4 regions of the Apilactobacillus sp. EABW-1NA genome follow, and region 1 is predicted to be linked to each of the others. Evidence: predicted binding sites of a transcription regulator. Region 1 holds the regulator's gene; each other region holds the start of a gene.
What was found. The regulator NrdR, encoded in region 1, represses ribonucleotide reductase genes. The targets are predictions, from matches to a motif close to ACACNATATATNGTGT.
Positions count from the first base shown of each region.

Region 1 (3,219 bases):
ACAGGAGTATATCCAGGAATTGTTGTGGGTTGATTATTCTTTAGTTTGTTATTTTCTTGCACAAATTCATATAGTTTTGACATTGAGCGTTTTACAACATCGTCTTCCAACTCATCTTTGTGCTTATTCAAAAATGATTTAACATCTTCATTATTTAAAACAGCATTGACTGATTGTTGATAGCGTTCATTGTATTTTGGTTTGCTTAAAGTCTTTGCAAATTCATCACTTAAGTTTTTCATTCTCTACCCTCTTTTCTACTGTTACGAAGCTTTTGAATTCTCGCTTCTAGTTCTTTTTTCTTATCTTCGTTAACCTTACCATATTCCTTTGGCTTTTCGTTATCTTTTGCCCAATCAGGAAGGGTTTCTTTAACTGTCATCTTACGATTGTTATTGAAACGTGGTTTTCTAGGTTTATTTAATTCTTTTTGTCTGTTCTTGATGAAAGTAATCGCCTTACTTGCATCGGTAACATTATTTTGTGACCAGTTATCAGCAATTGCTTCAAAGAGGTTCTTATTTAAACCGGACTTTTCTTGATCAATTAGTAGATGATAAACAATCATGTTAATTACTTCTGGTTTTAGAATTTGTCTAGAAACCAAGTCAGAAATCATGCGTTCCTCATTGCTGTGAACATAGCCACCTTTAGCGGTCTTCAAATAGTTTAAAAATTCGATTGGTGCGTATTCACTAGATGACTTAATCAATTGTCTTTCCTGAGCATTTAATTCATTGCTATATGCCTCAGTGGATTTATCTGCAGCAGTGGATTCACGTGATATGTTAGCTGCATTTGATTGAAACTGTCTTGATACCAAAATCTTAAAGTTGTTTGGATCAAAGACGTTATTAGTAACATTAGTTGCCTTTTCAATCAATTTAGCCATTTCAATCTCATCAATACCGTACAACTGATGTTCTGAATTAATCAGATTGATATTCTTCTTAACATCAGATGTATTAACGTAAGATTGGTTTAGCATGTCTAATAGCAAGTTAAAGTCAAAGTCGTCACTTTTTTTGATGACTGGACCGGCTTTAACGTCATTACTATTATTCTTAATACTATTTTTTACTTGTTGAACTGCCTTTGGTGTGTTGGTAACTTCACTATCACGAATATTAAACACTTGAAGGAAGTTTCTTGAGACGTCCTTATATTCGGATAAATCAAATCCTGGTCGGATAAATTCATTATATAAGTCAACATATCTATCTTCACCAATTACTTGTAATAGTGAAACGCTTAGTAAATCATCCATAAAGAAATCATTAACGGATAGCGGACTAACAAGACGATAAACGTATTGTTTTTCGCCCTTATCACTAGTCTTGATATATGTCTTCATCAAGCCGGCAGCTTCCAGTCTCAATCGGGCCTCATAGAATGATTGCATATCGACACTCAAATAAGACAAGGTTTCAAAATGACTATGTGCTTGATGTGTCTTTTTTTCATGACTCATACGCCAAAAATTGTTAATCAAAGCATAGGGCAAGACACCAATGATTGGTTGATATAAAACATCCAAAGAAGTTCTTTGTAAGTCAGACAAATCATCATCTGCCAACAATATAAACTTGGATAGAGGATCTACCTCTCGCCATTGATCTGTCATATTAATTCCCCGCTATTTCTTATTTTTTTGGTCCTTATCTAATACCTCTTTTAGTTCATTATAAAAGACCGTCATATCTTTAAATTGACGATAAACACTTGCAAATCGAATATAAGCAATTTCATCGACATTAACTAGTTCTTTCATCACGTATTCACCAATTAGTTGACTTGACACTTCGTTTTCACCTAAAGAACGGATACGGTTTTCAACTTTATCCGCGATAGATGTCATTGCATCCATTGGTACTGGACGTTTTTCAGCAGAACGAATAATTCCACGAAGAATCTTTTCGTGGTCAAATTCTTCACGATTGCCGTTGTTCTTAATAACTAATAATGGTGTTTGTTCAATTCTTTCAAATGTTGTATATCTGTAATTACAATTTTCACATTCACGTCGACGTCTAATTACCTGGCCGTTTTCAGCAGGACGACTGTCAACTACTCTAGAAGAGTTTTTGTGGCAATGAGGACATTGCATATGTTTCACCTCAATTAATCTATGTTATTAAACAATTTTACCACTTGATTGCGTGTTTGCATAATGCTTCCATTACTATCGATCACATAAGTGGACAACTCTGCCTTAATTTTTAAAGGCCATTGGCTCTTAATTCTTGAATCTGCATCTTCTTTGGATAGAGAATCGCGTTCCATCAAACGCTTTTCCTGTTCATCAAAGTCACAAACAACGCTGATAATGTCATCACACATAAAGTGATAACCATTTTCAAACAATGTTGGTGCATCCAGGATGACTACATCATTTTTGGTCTCATCAATTCTTCTAATCACTTCGTTGCGAATGAATGGATCAATGATTCTGGTTAATTCAATCAGTTTAGACTTGTCGTTAAACACGATTGACCCCAATTTTTGTCGATTTAACTCACCATCTTCTTTGATAACATCTTTACCAAAAAAGGCAGCAATAGCCTCTAGACCCTTGCTGCCGTTTGATTGAACCTGGTGAGTAATTTTATCAGCGTCAATGATTTCATATCCAACACTTGCTAGATACTCAGACACAGTTGATTTTCCGGTGGCAATGCCACCGGTCAAACCAATTACTCTTGTCATGTTATTCAACCACTTTTCTTTGACAGTTAGGACAGAATGTTGTGCCTCGTTGAGCCACCTTAATCTTTTCTAATAAGGTATCACAACGTTCACAAGGTTCACCTTTTCTACCATACACATGTAGATGGTTTTGGAATGATCCAGCTTCTCCATATGCATTTGAATAAGAGTGAACAGTAGTTCCATGTCCCTTAATTGCCATTTTTATTTCTGCAATAATGTTCTTTCTTAATTCTTCAATTTCCTCATCGGTAATTAAGTTAGTTTGAGTTTCAGGGTGAATCTCGGTCAACCATAAAACTTCGTCACAGTAAATATTACCTAATCCAGCAATATTACTTTGGTTTAGTAAAAATGGTTTAATCTTTCCTCTAGCCTTGTTCATGATTGATTTCATGTAATCAAATGTTAGAGTTTCATCGGTTGGTTCAGGACCAATTGTACCTAAACCAGAAAGAGTCTTTTCGTCACCGTTTTTAACTAAGTACATACGACCAAACTTACGGCTATCTT
Region 1 is NZ_JAPDKO010000002.1:102,646-105,864, forward strand. Features, by position in the region: gene dnaI (primosomal protein DnaI) at 1-242, opposite strand, end outside; gene OEZ61_RS00945 (DnaD domain protein) at 239-1,624, opposite strand; gene nrdR (transcriptional regulator NrdR) at 1,637-2,107, opposite strand; gene coaE (dephospho-CoA kinase) at 2,122-2,706, opposite strand; gene mutM (bifunctional DNA-formamidopyrimidine glycosylase/DNA-(apurinic or apyrimidinic site) lyase) at 2,708-3,219, opposite strand, start outside.

Region 2 (3,219 bases), on a different contig from region 1:
ACTTGCATATCAACCCCAATGCTTACAAAGAAAATTGGAATAGGCAGCAACGTACTTAGTCCCTTTAGTCTAGCTAATAAAACCCTTTTAAACTTTGTCTGACTAGCAATTAGTCCAGCAAAGAACGCTCCTGTAACAGCACTTAATCTAACCATTTCAGCAGTTCCGGCCAATAATAAACATAATAGAAATGAATATAGACCAGCGCTTGCAGGACTAACTTCAAAAATTTTGAATAATAGCGTTACAATCTTATAGCAAAGCCATAAGAATAAGAAAAATACAATTTGCAAAATAATTAGAAACAACGCATCTGAATTTCCATGTCCTCTTCCCACTCCCAAAACAGGAATAGAAACACTTAATAGAACAATTGAAATAATATCATCGGCTACCGCAGCAGCTAAAATAGTAATTCCAGCTGATGATGTTAGCTCATGCATTTCTTCTAATACAGCAACTGAAATCGAAACAGATGTTGCTGCAAAAACAATTCCGATAAATGCACTTTCAATAATAGAAAGTTGAAAATATCTACACATTAGATAAATGGATCCGACTGGAAATACTACTCCAAAAAGAGCAACAATGACTCCCCGACCAAAATACTTTTTCAATCTATCAATGTCGCAAGTTAAACCGGCACCAAACATCAATAATGCAGCCCCCAATGATGCTAATGCAATTACAATATCTTGACGGTGAATCACTCCTAAGACAGATGGTCCTAGGACTACTCCTCCCATGATTTGTCCGACAACATCCGGAATATGTATCTTAGAAGCCAGCATTCCAAAAAATTTCGCAAAAACAATCATTAAAAACAATGCGATTAAATAATTCAAATAAATCATTCTCCCCGAATAAAAACAATTCTATTTATTTTGAAACAATATGGTAGTACTATTTATAAATAACTTAGTTATAACTTATTACTTTAGAGAAAGGGAGTCAATGTTATCGACGCACCTCACCCCGCCCGCTTCGGTGAAAAAATATCAACGGCATTCTTCTTAACCTCAATCGGTGGTTGCCTTGATGCCTACACTTACATCGAACATGGTGGAATATTTGCAAGTACCCAAACCGGGAATTTAATTTTGTCCGCATTAGCGTTGACACAATTCAATTATGGTCACTTCTTAGAAAGAATTTTACCGGTGATTGCATTTTCAATCGGAATTCTATTAGCTAATTGGATTCACCATAATCTAGATAAACATAAACTAAACTACTGGAAGGTCTATATTTTAGCCATTGAAATTGCAGTCTGTACAATCGTGGGATTTTTGAAATACAATGTTCCACAATTAATGATCACGACTTCAATGTCTTTAACAACGGCCCTTCAACTTTCAACATTTAATACAATGTCTGGATTGGGATACTCCAACATGTTTAGTACTGGAAACCTTCAAAAAACAATGAATAATCTATTCTTGTATTTGGAGACTAAAAAACACGAATTCAAAACCAAGTTACTTTACTACGGTGGTCTGGTTTTAAGTTTTCTATGCGGAGCTTTTGAGGCCAGCATCTTATCACTTTTCTTCCATACTAAGACCATCTGGGTTGTCGGATTGGAATTAATCGTCATTCTTGTATTCCAAATTCGATGCATCCTAATCTATCGACACGAAAATCAACTATAAAAAAGACCCTATAGGGTCTTTTTTTGTGTTTTTTATTCGGATTTCACTTATTAAACGTTAGTATATCAATACTTTGGGCACGATATGTAAGTATTCAATTTGAACATTTTTAGACAAAATTCCAAAAATGTTCGACGAAAAAAGACGAAATCACTCATCACTACGTATTATGAGAAAATTAAATTATTATAATCATTCAGTACGCACTATTCAAATTGACATTCAAGAATGTTTTTATACTATATATGCGTGTTAACATTATTTCAGACACAAGTTATAGTGTATATTTTAAGGATAGGACTGATATAATGTTTGATAAAACTTTTGCCCATTTAAACGTTATAAAGAATTCTGGTGACAAGACCAAATTCTATAAATACAAGATTGATTTTGTGCTAAATCAACTGGGTATTAGTAAGGAAGATAACAAGCGTTTCTTTGAACGTTTGAACCTATTTACTAAGGATCAAGAAGAAATTACCTCAAGTCATATTCATGACTTCATCATTCAATTTCTAGAAGAAAATGATTTCTTAGATGCTAAAGAGCAATACTTAAAATATGAACAAAAAGACATTGAAAAATTCAAGAAAGCAACCGATGTAAAGGCTCGAATCGACCAACTATTCAACCGTTACGATCGTGTTGTTCACGAAAATGCCAACAAAGATAGTAACGTCTTTAACACCCAAAGAGACCTAGAAGCAGGGGCTGCCAGCAAGGCCATTGGTCTTCAAATGCTACCTCCACTAGTTGCCAAAGCGCACCTTAGAGGTGACATTCACTGGCACGATTTAGACTACTCACCAGCAACTCCTGAAACCAACTGTTGCTTAGTTGATTTTGCAGAAATGTTGAATAACGGTTTTAAGATTGGTAACGCCGAAGTTAAATCACCTCGCTCAATCCAAACTGCGACCGCTCAAGTTTCTCAAATCATCGCCAACGTAGCATCCCTACAATACGGTGGTCTGTCATTCGATCGTGCTGATGAAGTACTAGCTCCATTTGCCGAGATCAACTACGAAAAGCACTTAAAGACTGCTTCAGAATGGGTCGAAGAAGACAAGCGCGAAGAATACGCTAAGGACCGTACTAAGAAGGACATCTTCGACGCTATGCAATCACTAGAATACGAAATTAACACTCTATACTCATCACAAGGTCAAACACCTTTCACTACTGTTAGTTTCGGTCTAGGTACCAGCTGGATTGAAAAGGAAATTCAAAAAGATATCCTAAGAATTCGTATTAAAGGACTTGGTAAGGAACGTCGTACTGCCATCTTCCCTAAGCTAATCTATGTATTGAAGAAAGGCTTAAATTTAAACCCTAACGATGAAAATTACGACGTGAAAGAACTAGCCATCGAATGTGCTACAAAGCGTATGTATCCTGATATTTTGATGTACGACAAACTTTGTGAAATCACTGGTGACTTCAAGGCACCTATGGGTTGTCGATCATTTCTACCTAAGTGGACTGACGAAAATGGTAAAGCCGTAAACGCTGGTCGTATGAACTTAGGTGTTGTTACCGTTAACCTTCCTCGTATCGCACTATTGTC
Region 2 is NZ_JAPDKO010000028.1:8,047-11,265, reverse strand. Features, by position in the region: gene OEZ61_RS07135 (cation:proton antiporter) at 1-845, opposite strand, end outside; gene OEZ61_RS07130 (YoaK family protein) at 960-1,652, shown strand; gene nrdD (anaerobic ribonucleoside-triphosphate reductase) at 1,961-3,219, shown strand, end outside.
Region 2: the regulator NrdR is predicted to act here: its motif matches at 1,920-1,935, upstream of nrdD (anaerobic ribonucleoside-triphosphate reductase).

Region 3 (3,219 bases), on a different contig from region 1:
GTCACAACGTCGTGTTCTAGTGTTGATTTCCAACCACTGATTTCTTGGCCTACTGTAATAGGGGTAGCATCTTGTAGGTGGGTACGGCCAATCTTGATGATTGATGCAAACTCAGTTTGTTTCTTATCAAATGATGCGATTAAGTTTTTAACTGTTTTAATGACACTATTGGTGGCTTGATATGCTGCCATCATCATGGCAGTAGGGAAAGTGTCATTTGAGCTTTGTGATTGATTGACGTGATCATTTGGATGAACATGGGCGTTTGGATGTAGTTGGTTGGCCATATTTGCTACTACTTCATTGACGTTCATGTTGGTCTGAGTTCCACTACCAGTTTGATAAACGTGAAGTGGGAAGGCATCCTTATAATCGCCATCAATTAATTTATCGATTGCTTCATTGATGGCGATATACTTTTCATCATCTAGTGTTTTATTGTTGTGATTAACAAAAGCGACGGCTTTTTTAATCTTCAAAAGTGCATAGATAACTTCCATTGGCATGGTACGACCAATGTTAAAATTAAGTAGACTACGTTGCGTTTGGGGGCCAAATAAAGCGTCTTTAGGGACTTTAACCTCACCTAATGAATCGTGTTCAATGCGAAATTCCATCATATCAAGTCCTTTTATTAGAATATACGATAATTATAGCCATTTTCTTTAGCTCTTACTACCGAAAACATTACCCGAATGATACAATAGAATATACATATTATGTAGGAGTGGCAATATATCATGCATATTGACTTAAGATTTTTTATCGCAGAACTACTTGTTTTATGGGTGCCACTATCCATTGTAGTTTTGGTATCAGAATTGCTGAAATTCAACTGGTTGCTCACTGGATTGTTATTGCTATTGGTATACTTCCTGATAGTCATGTTTAACAGGACCAACAGGGTGATTTATTTTCTTTTTCACGTTCAAAAGCAATCAAGTAACCAGTTGTTAGAATCAATTGTTTTCTTTTTGGTGTTGTTGATTTCAGTGATTTTGTCAGTAAAACTGTTTGACGATTCCGCGGTCGGAATTATTGTGTTTATGTTGATCAGTATTCTAGCTGGTTCAGTTGTAATTGATGCTAAATAACCACAAATAGTTTCGAAAATAAAAATAAAAAAATTTAATATTTAATTATTACCGTAATTTCGGTAATTAGACCCTTATCTCGACTTCTATGACCCTTGCAAAAAATATTGAGCATGGTAGTATATATAGTGTTGTTTTAAAGAACGAACACTATATATTGTATGCATACATATTTTAGGTTCCAAATATAGAGATAGGGGTTTTTCATTGTGTCAGCTTATTTTAAATTTTTGGCCCACCAACTAAAGGGTTGGCCACAACAAAATTACTACTTATTCTTCTTTAGTTTAGGTGCTCAAGTTATGACATTGGTAAATGCACCAATTACATGGCTTTCAATTTTAACTTTCATCGGTACTACTTTAGGGGTACTATGTGTTCTTGCAATTAACGCTGCTAAGTCAGTTAACGGGGTGTTGGGAATTCTATCAGCAATTTGTTTCATCATTGTTGGTTTCTCAGCAAAGAACTACTTAAGTATCGGTGAACAATTAGCATACGTTATTACACTAGACATTCCAGTGCTATTGAGTACTGATTGGAACGTTAACATGGTTTCAAAAATCAGAAAGTTCACTGCAAAGAGTTGGGCAATTTCAATTATCTTCACTATAGCCGTTTACCTAATTTCTGGTTTCGCAATCAAAGCACTTACTAACGAACCACGTCCATTCTATGATGCCTTTAGTTTTGCCGTTTGTTTAACTGCCGGAATCATCTGTTTCCTACGTTACAACAACCAATACTTCTGGTGGTTAGCTTCAGGTCTAGCCCAAGTCGTTCTATGGTTCATCACTTTCAGAGAAGGATCAGCAACTCTTGCTATGTTTGTTAACTCAGCAATTTACGTTGCCAACGATATCTTAGCGTTCACTGTTTCACCATGGTTTAACGAACGCGAAAAGAAACGTTTAATGAAGGAAGAACAAGCTTACGCTGAAAAAGTGGAAGCTGACGCTTAATAATCACATAAAAAAGCTACCAATAATTGGTAGCTTTTTTATTATACTTTGATATCTGTATCGATTATGATTCGGACACGTGAATCGTTGATATTGAAGTCATCATGGATTTCTAGTAATTGGTTAAATGTTTCATCATTAACACCGCTGATGGACTTGTTTTCGATATTATCCAATGTAATATCATCGTTAAAGTAGTCCTTAGCTAGTGCAAGGGAGAACTTAATCATATTGTCTGAATCAAAGAAGATTTTGTTCTTGTAGACGTCAAAAATACGGGTGTCGTATTCAAAATTGCCGTTTGTACTTAGTTGTTTGTCCTTTAATTCCAATGGACTCTTACCGGCTAATAACAGGTATGAGTAGCAGTTTGTTTCATTATTAATTAGTTTGTAGAAGGTAAACGTCAATTGAGGTTCGATGTTTAGACCACAAACGTCATAAATTTCTGCTCCCATATCAATTAGGGTATAGCCTTCACCTAGAATCAATGATAGTTGATTGTGTTCTTCAAACAATGGTAGGTGAGCGGGTAGGAATTCTTCGAAACTGGTTTGTTCAAAACCATGGTTAGAGTTGAATTCACGAATGCTATTTAACTTTTCACTAGTGGCATCAGTTGGAAACATTTGTACATTGGCATCGTACTTGTTTTCAATCTTATCGAAGCTCATCTTCTTAAAAGTTCCAATGGGACTATCGATGAGGGCATGGGACATTGATTGACCGATTAGGTAGTCGATAGCGAAGATTGGATCCTTACTGTCGGTCATATCGGTCATTTCTTCGATTGCCTTTTCAGCTGGACCGTAGAAACGGTCGCCTTCGACACTATTGTGCAAAGCGTGTTCCATTAGTTCATTGGCTTCCGCAATGTTGCCGTTATTCATTAGGATTTTACCTAGATAGTAATTGGCGGCAACGTATTTACAATCATATAAGATTGCTTGTTGAAATAGATGTACTCCGGTAGGGTCTAATGATGAGCCGGATTCTGTAAAAATAATTCCTAGTTTAGTTAAAATTTCAGAACGACTTGGAACTTTTCCTTCGATTTCTTCAGTAGTCATAACCCCTGCTGGGTATTGTGAAATAGCAGAGCTTAGTAAAGAAATGGCGTCGTCTCTTTTATTGTCATCGATACATTGAGTAGCTAATTCGAT
Region 3 is NZ_JAPDKO010000027.1:12,751-15,969, forward strand. Features, by position in the region: gene OEZ61_RS07060 (class II fumarate hydratase) at 1-620, opposite strand, end outside; gene OEZ61_RS07065 (hypothetical protein) at 951-1,094, shown strand; gene pnuC (nicotinamide riboside transporter PnuC) at 1,304-2,056, shown strand; gene OEZ61_RS07075 (hypothetical protein) at 2,098-3,219, opposite strand, start outside.
Region 3: the regulator NrdR is predicted to act here: its motif matches at 1,242-1,257, upstream of pnuC (nicotinamide riboside transporter PnuC).

Region 4 (3,219 bases), on a different contig from region 1:
CTGTTGATAACATATGAACTTCATCAATAATGTATACCTTGTAGGTTGCTTGAGTTGGCGCATACTTAGCCTTATCTCTAACATCCCTAATTTCTTCAACCCCATTGTTTGAGGCCGCATCAATTTCGATAACATCATTTAGCGTTCCATTTGTAATGCTTTCACAAATTTCACATTCGTTGCAGGGTTCCCCATCTTTTTGGTTTGGACAGTTAATTGCCTTTGCCAAAATTTTCGCAGCGGAAGTTTTTCCAGTTCCCCTAGGACCTGCAAATAAATAAGCATGACTCAATTGATTGGTGACAATCGCATTTTTCAATGTGGTGGTAATAACATCTTGACCAATCACATCGTCAAAACGTTGCGGTCTCCATACACGGTATAAAGCTTGGTAACTCATGGAAAACTTCCTTTCAAAAAACTAATTACTTACATTATATATTCTATTCAGTAATTATTCCATTATCGTTTTTACATCATAGATAAAAAAATCTCCTAGCCAGCATTTGACTAGGAGTTTATTTGTATAAAAAACAAGAAGCACAAGCGTAGAATACTTAGTGCTGCTTCCTCTCGGATCTGACACGGTTCGTAAACACAACTTTGCTTCAAGGCCTTACGGCAATAATTATATTAACTTATTCAGGATTATTTTTCAAGCTTATTTCTCTTTTTCTTGGCTTCTTTGCTTCTTTTACGTGCTGCTTTGAAAAAAGACTTCATTAAATGCTTAGCATCATCAGCCATTAAACCACCTGAAACATTAACCTGATGATTAAGTCTACTATCTTCTAACACATGATATAGACTTTCAGCGGCACCCGCCTTAATATCATTAGCACCATAATAAACATTATTGATTCTAGAATTGATGATAGCTCCTGCGCACATTAAACATGGTTCAATCGTTACATATAAATCACAATCTTCCAATCGCCAACTATGCAAACGTCGACATGCTTCATCAATGGCAACAACTTCGGCATGATCCAACGCATTGTTGCTCAACTCACGAAGGTTATGACCTCTACCGATAATCTCACCGTCTTTAACAACGATTGCCCCAATTGGTACCTCGTTTATCATGTATGCTTTTTTCGCTTCGAATAAAGCTTCTTTCATATAGTATTCGTTTGTCTTATCCATTAAATACACTTTCCAATATATAATAACCTTTGTTCTTCTTGATAATTTCGCAATTACCAAATAATGATTGCATTAATTTCTTAGCAGATGGTGCCCCTTGTTTCTTTTGTAATACCACAGTTAGTGTTCCGTTTGGTAATAAATGATCAATAGATCCAGAAATCATTCCATCAACAATATCCTTTCCTGCTCTTACAGGTGGATTGGTAATAATCGCGGCAAACTTATCGGTGACATTTTCATAGACGTTAGAATTATGAATCAAAACATTTGAGACATGATTTTGTTCCGCATTCTTTACGGCTAGTTCTAACGCTAGGTTATTAACGTCTACCATTTCGAATGTTCTTTTTGGATGATGCTTGGCTAACGCAATTGCCATTGGGCCATATCCGCATCCTAAATCTAGGACATTTCCATCTGGAATTTTATCAAAATTAACACTTTCTACTAAAGTTTTTGAACCAAAATCAACAGTTCTTTTTGAGAAAACCCCGTTATCAGTGGTAAAGGTCAATGTGTTATTTAATAAATCAAAATTCCATGTATGAAGTTCGTGTACAACATGTGGATTAGGTGTATAATAAAATTCGTTCATTTCAAATCAGATCCTCGTAAAAAATTTTTAAATTCGCTAAGACACTGTATCTAGTAGATTAGGAACATTTCAACCACTAAATATGGTGTTTTTTTATTTGATTTTTTTCTGTTCTGGTGTAAACTTTTATATATAAATTAAAGGGAAATATCTTACATATTTCATCAAGAGAAAGGGAGCAATACCATGGCACAAGTAACTGTATACTCAAAGAATAATTGCATGCAATGCAAAATGACTAAGCGCTTTTTAAGCGAACACGATATTGATTTTATCGAAAGAAACATTAACGAAGAACCCGAATATGTTTCATACTTAAAATCAAAAGGATTCATGTCACTACCAGTTGTAGAAGCAGATGGTATTGACTCAATTTCCGGATTTAGACCAGATCAATTAAGCCAACTAGCTTAATTTCAAATTACGTATTATTCATTATAATATAAAATGTTGTTTTTGGCGAAACCGCTAATGGTCTCGCCTTGTTTTTTCTCAAGTTTAATTTTACTAATGAAAGAGTGGTTTAAGCATGTCGTTGAAAGATTTGAAGGACGTAACCTATTACGACCTAAATAATGAAATTAACATCCCTAAGGATGATAAGATTCAATTAAATAAAGATAAAGAAGCGCTTGAAGCCTTCATCAAAGAAAATGTTGAACCTAACCTTAAAAAGTTTGGTTCTCTAAAAGAAAAATTCGATTTTCTAATCGATAATGATTACCTTGAAGAAGAATTCATCAACAAATATGACTTTTCATTTATTGAAAAAATCTACGACTACTTGGAAAGTCAAAACTTTAAGTTCAAATCTTTTATGGCCGCATACAAATTCTATGCTCAATACGCCCTAAAGACTGATGATGGTAACTACTACCTAGAACAATTCATCGATCGTGTTGCTATCAACGCACTATACTTTGCTGATGGTGATGAAGAACTTGCTATGAACTTAGCAGATGAAATTGTTCACCAAAGATACCAACCAGCCACCCCTTCTTTCCTAAATGCCGGAAGAAAACGTCGTGGTGAGTTCGTATCATGTTTCTTAATTCAACCTACTGACGATATGAACACTATTGGTAGAACTATTAATTCAGCCCTACAACTATCACGTATTGGTGGTGGTGTTGGAATTAACCTTTCTAACCTACGTGCTGCAGGGGATCCAATCAAGCATATCGAAGGTGCTGCTTCTGGTGTTGTTCCAGTTATGAAACTTCTAGAAGACAGTTTTTCATACTCAAACCAACTAGGACAAAGACAAGGTGCTGGTGCCGTTTACCTAAACGTATTCCATCCAGACATCATCTCATTCCTATCAGCTAAGAAAGAAAACGCCGACGAAAAGATTCGTGTTAAGACTCTTTCACTTGCTGTTACTGTTCCTGACAAGTTCTATGAACTAGCTCAAAACGATGATGAAATGTACCTATTCAGTCCATACGATGTTGAAAGAATTTACGGCGTTCCAT
Region 4 is NZ_JAPDKO010000005.1:34,229-37,447, reverse strand. Features, by position in the region: gene dnaX (DNA polymerase III subunit gamma/tau) at 1-400, opposite strand, end outside; RNA gene ffs (signal recognition particle sRNA small type) at 525-621, opposite strand; gene tadA (tRNA adenosine(34) deaminase TadA) at 649-1,146, opposite strand; gene OEZ61_RS02440 (class I SAM-dependent methyltransferase) at 1,139-1,744, opposite strand; gene OEZ61_RS02435 (redoxin NrdH) at 1,931-2,158, shown strand; gene nrdE (class 1b ribonucleoside-diphosphate reductase subunit alpha) at 2,274-3,219, shown strand, end outside.
Region 4: the regulator NrdR is predicted to act here: its motif matches at 1,818-1,833, upstream of OEZ61_RS02435 (redoxin NrdH).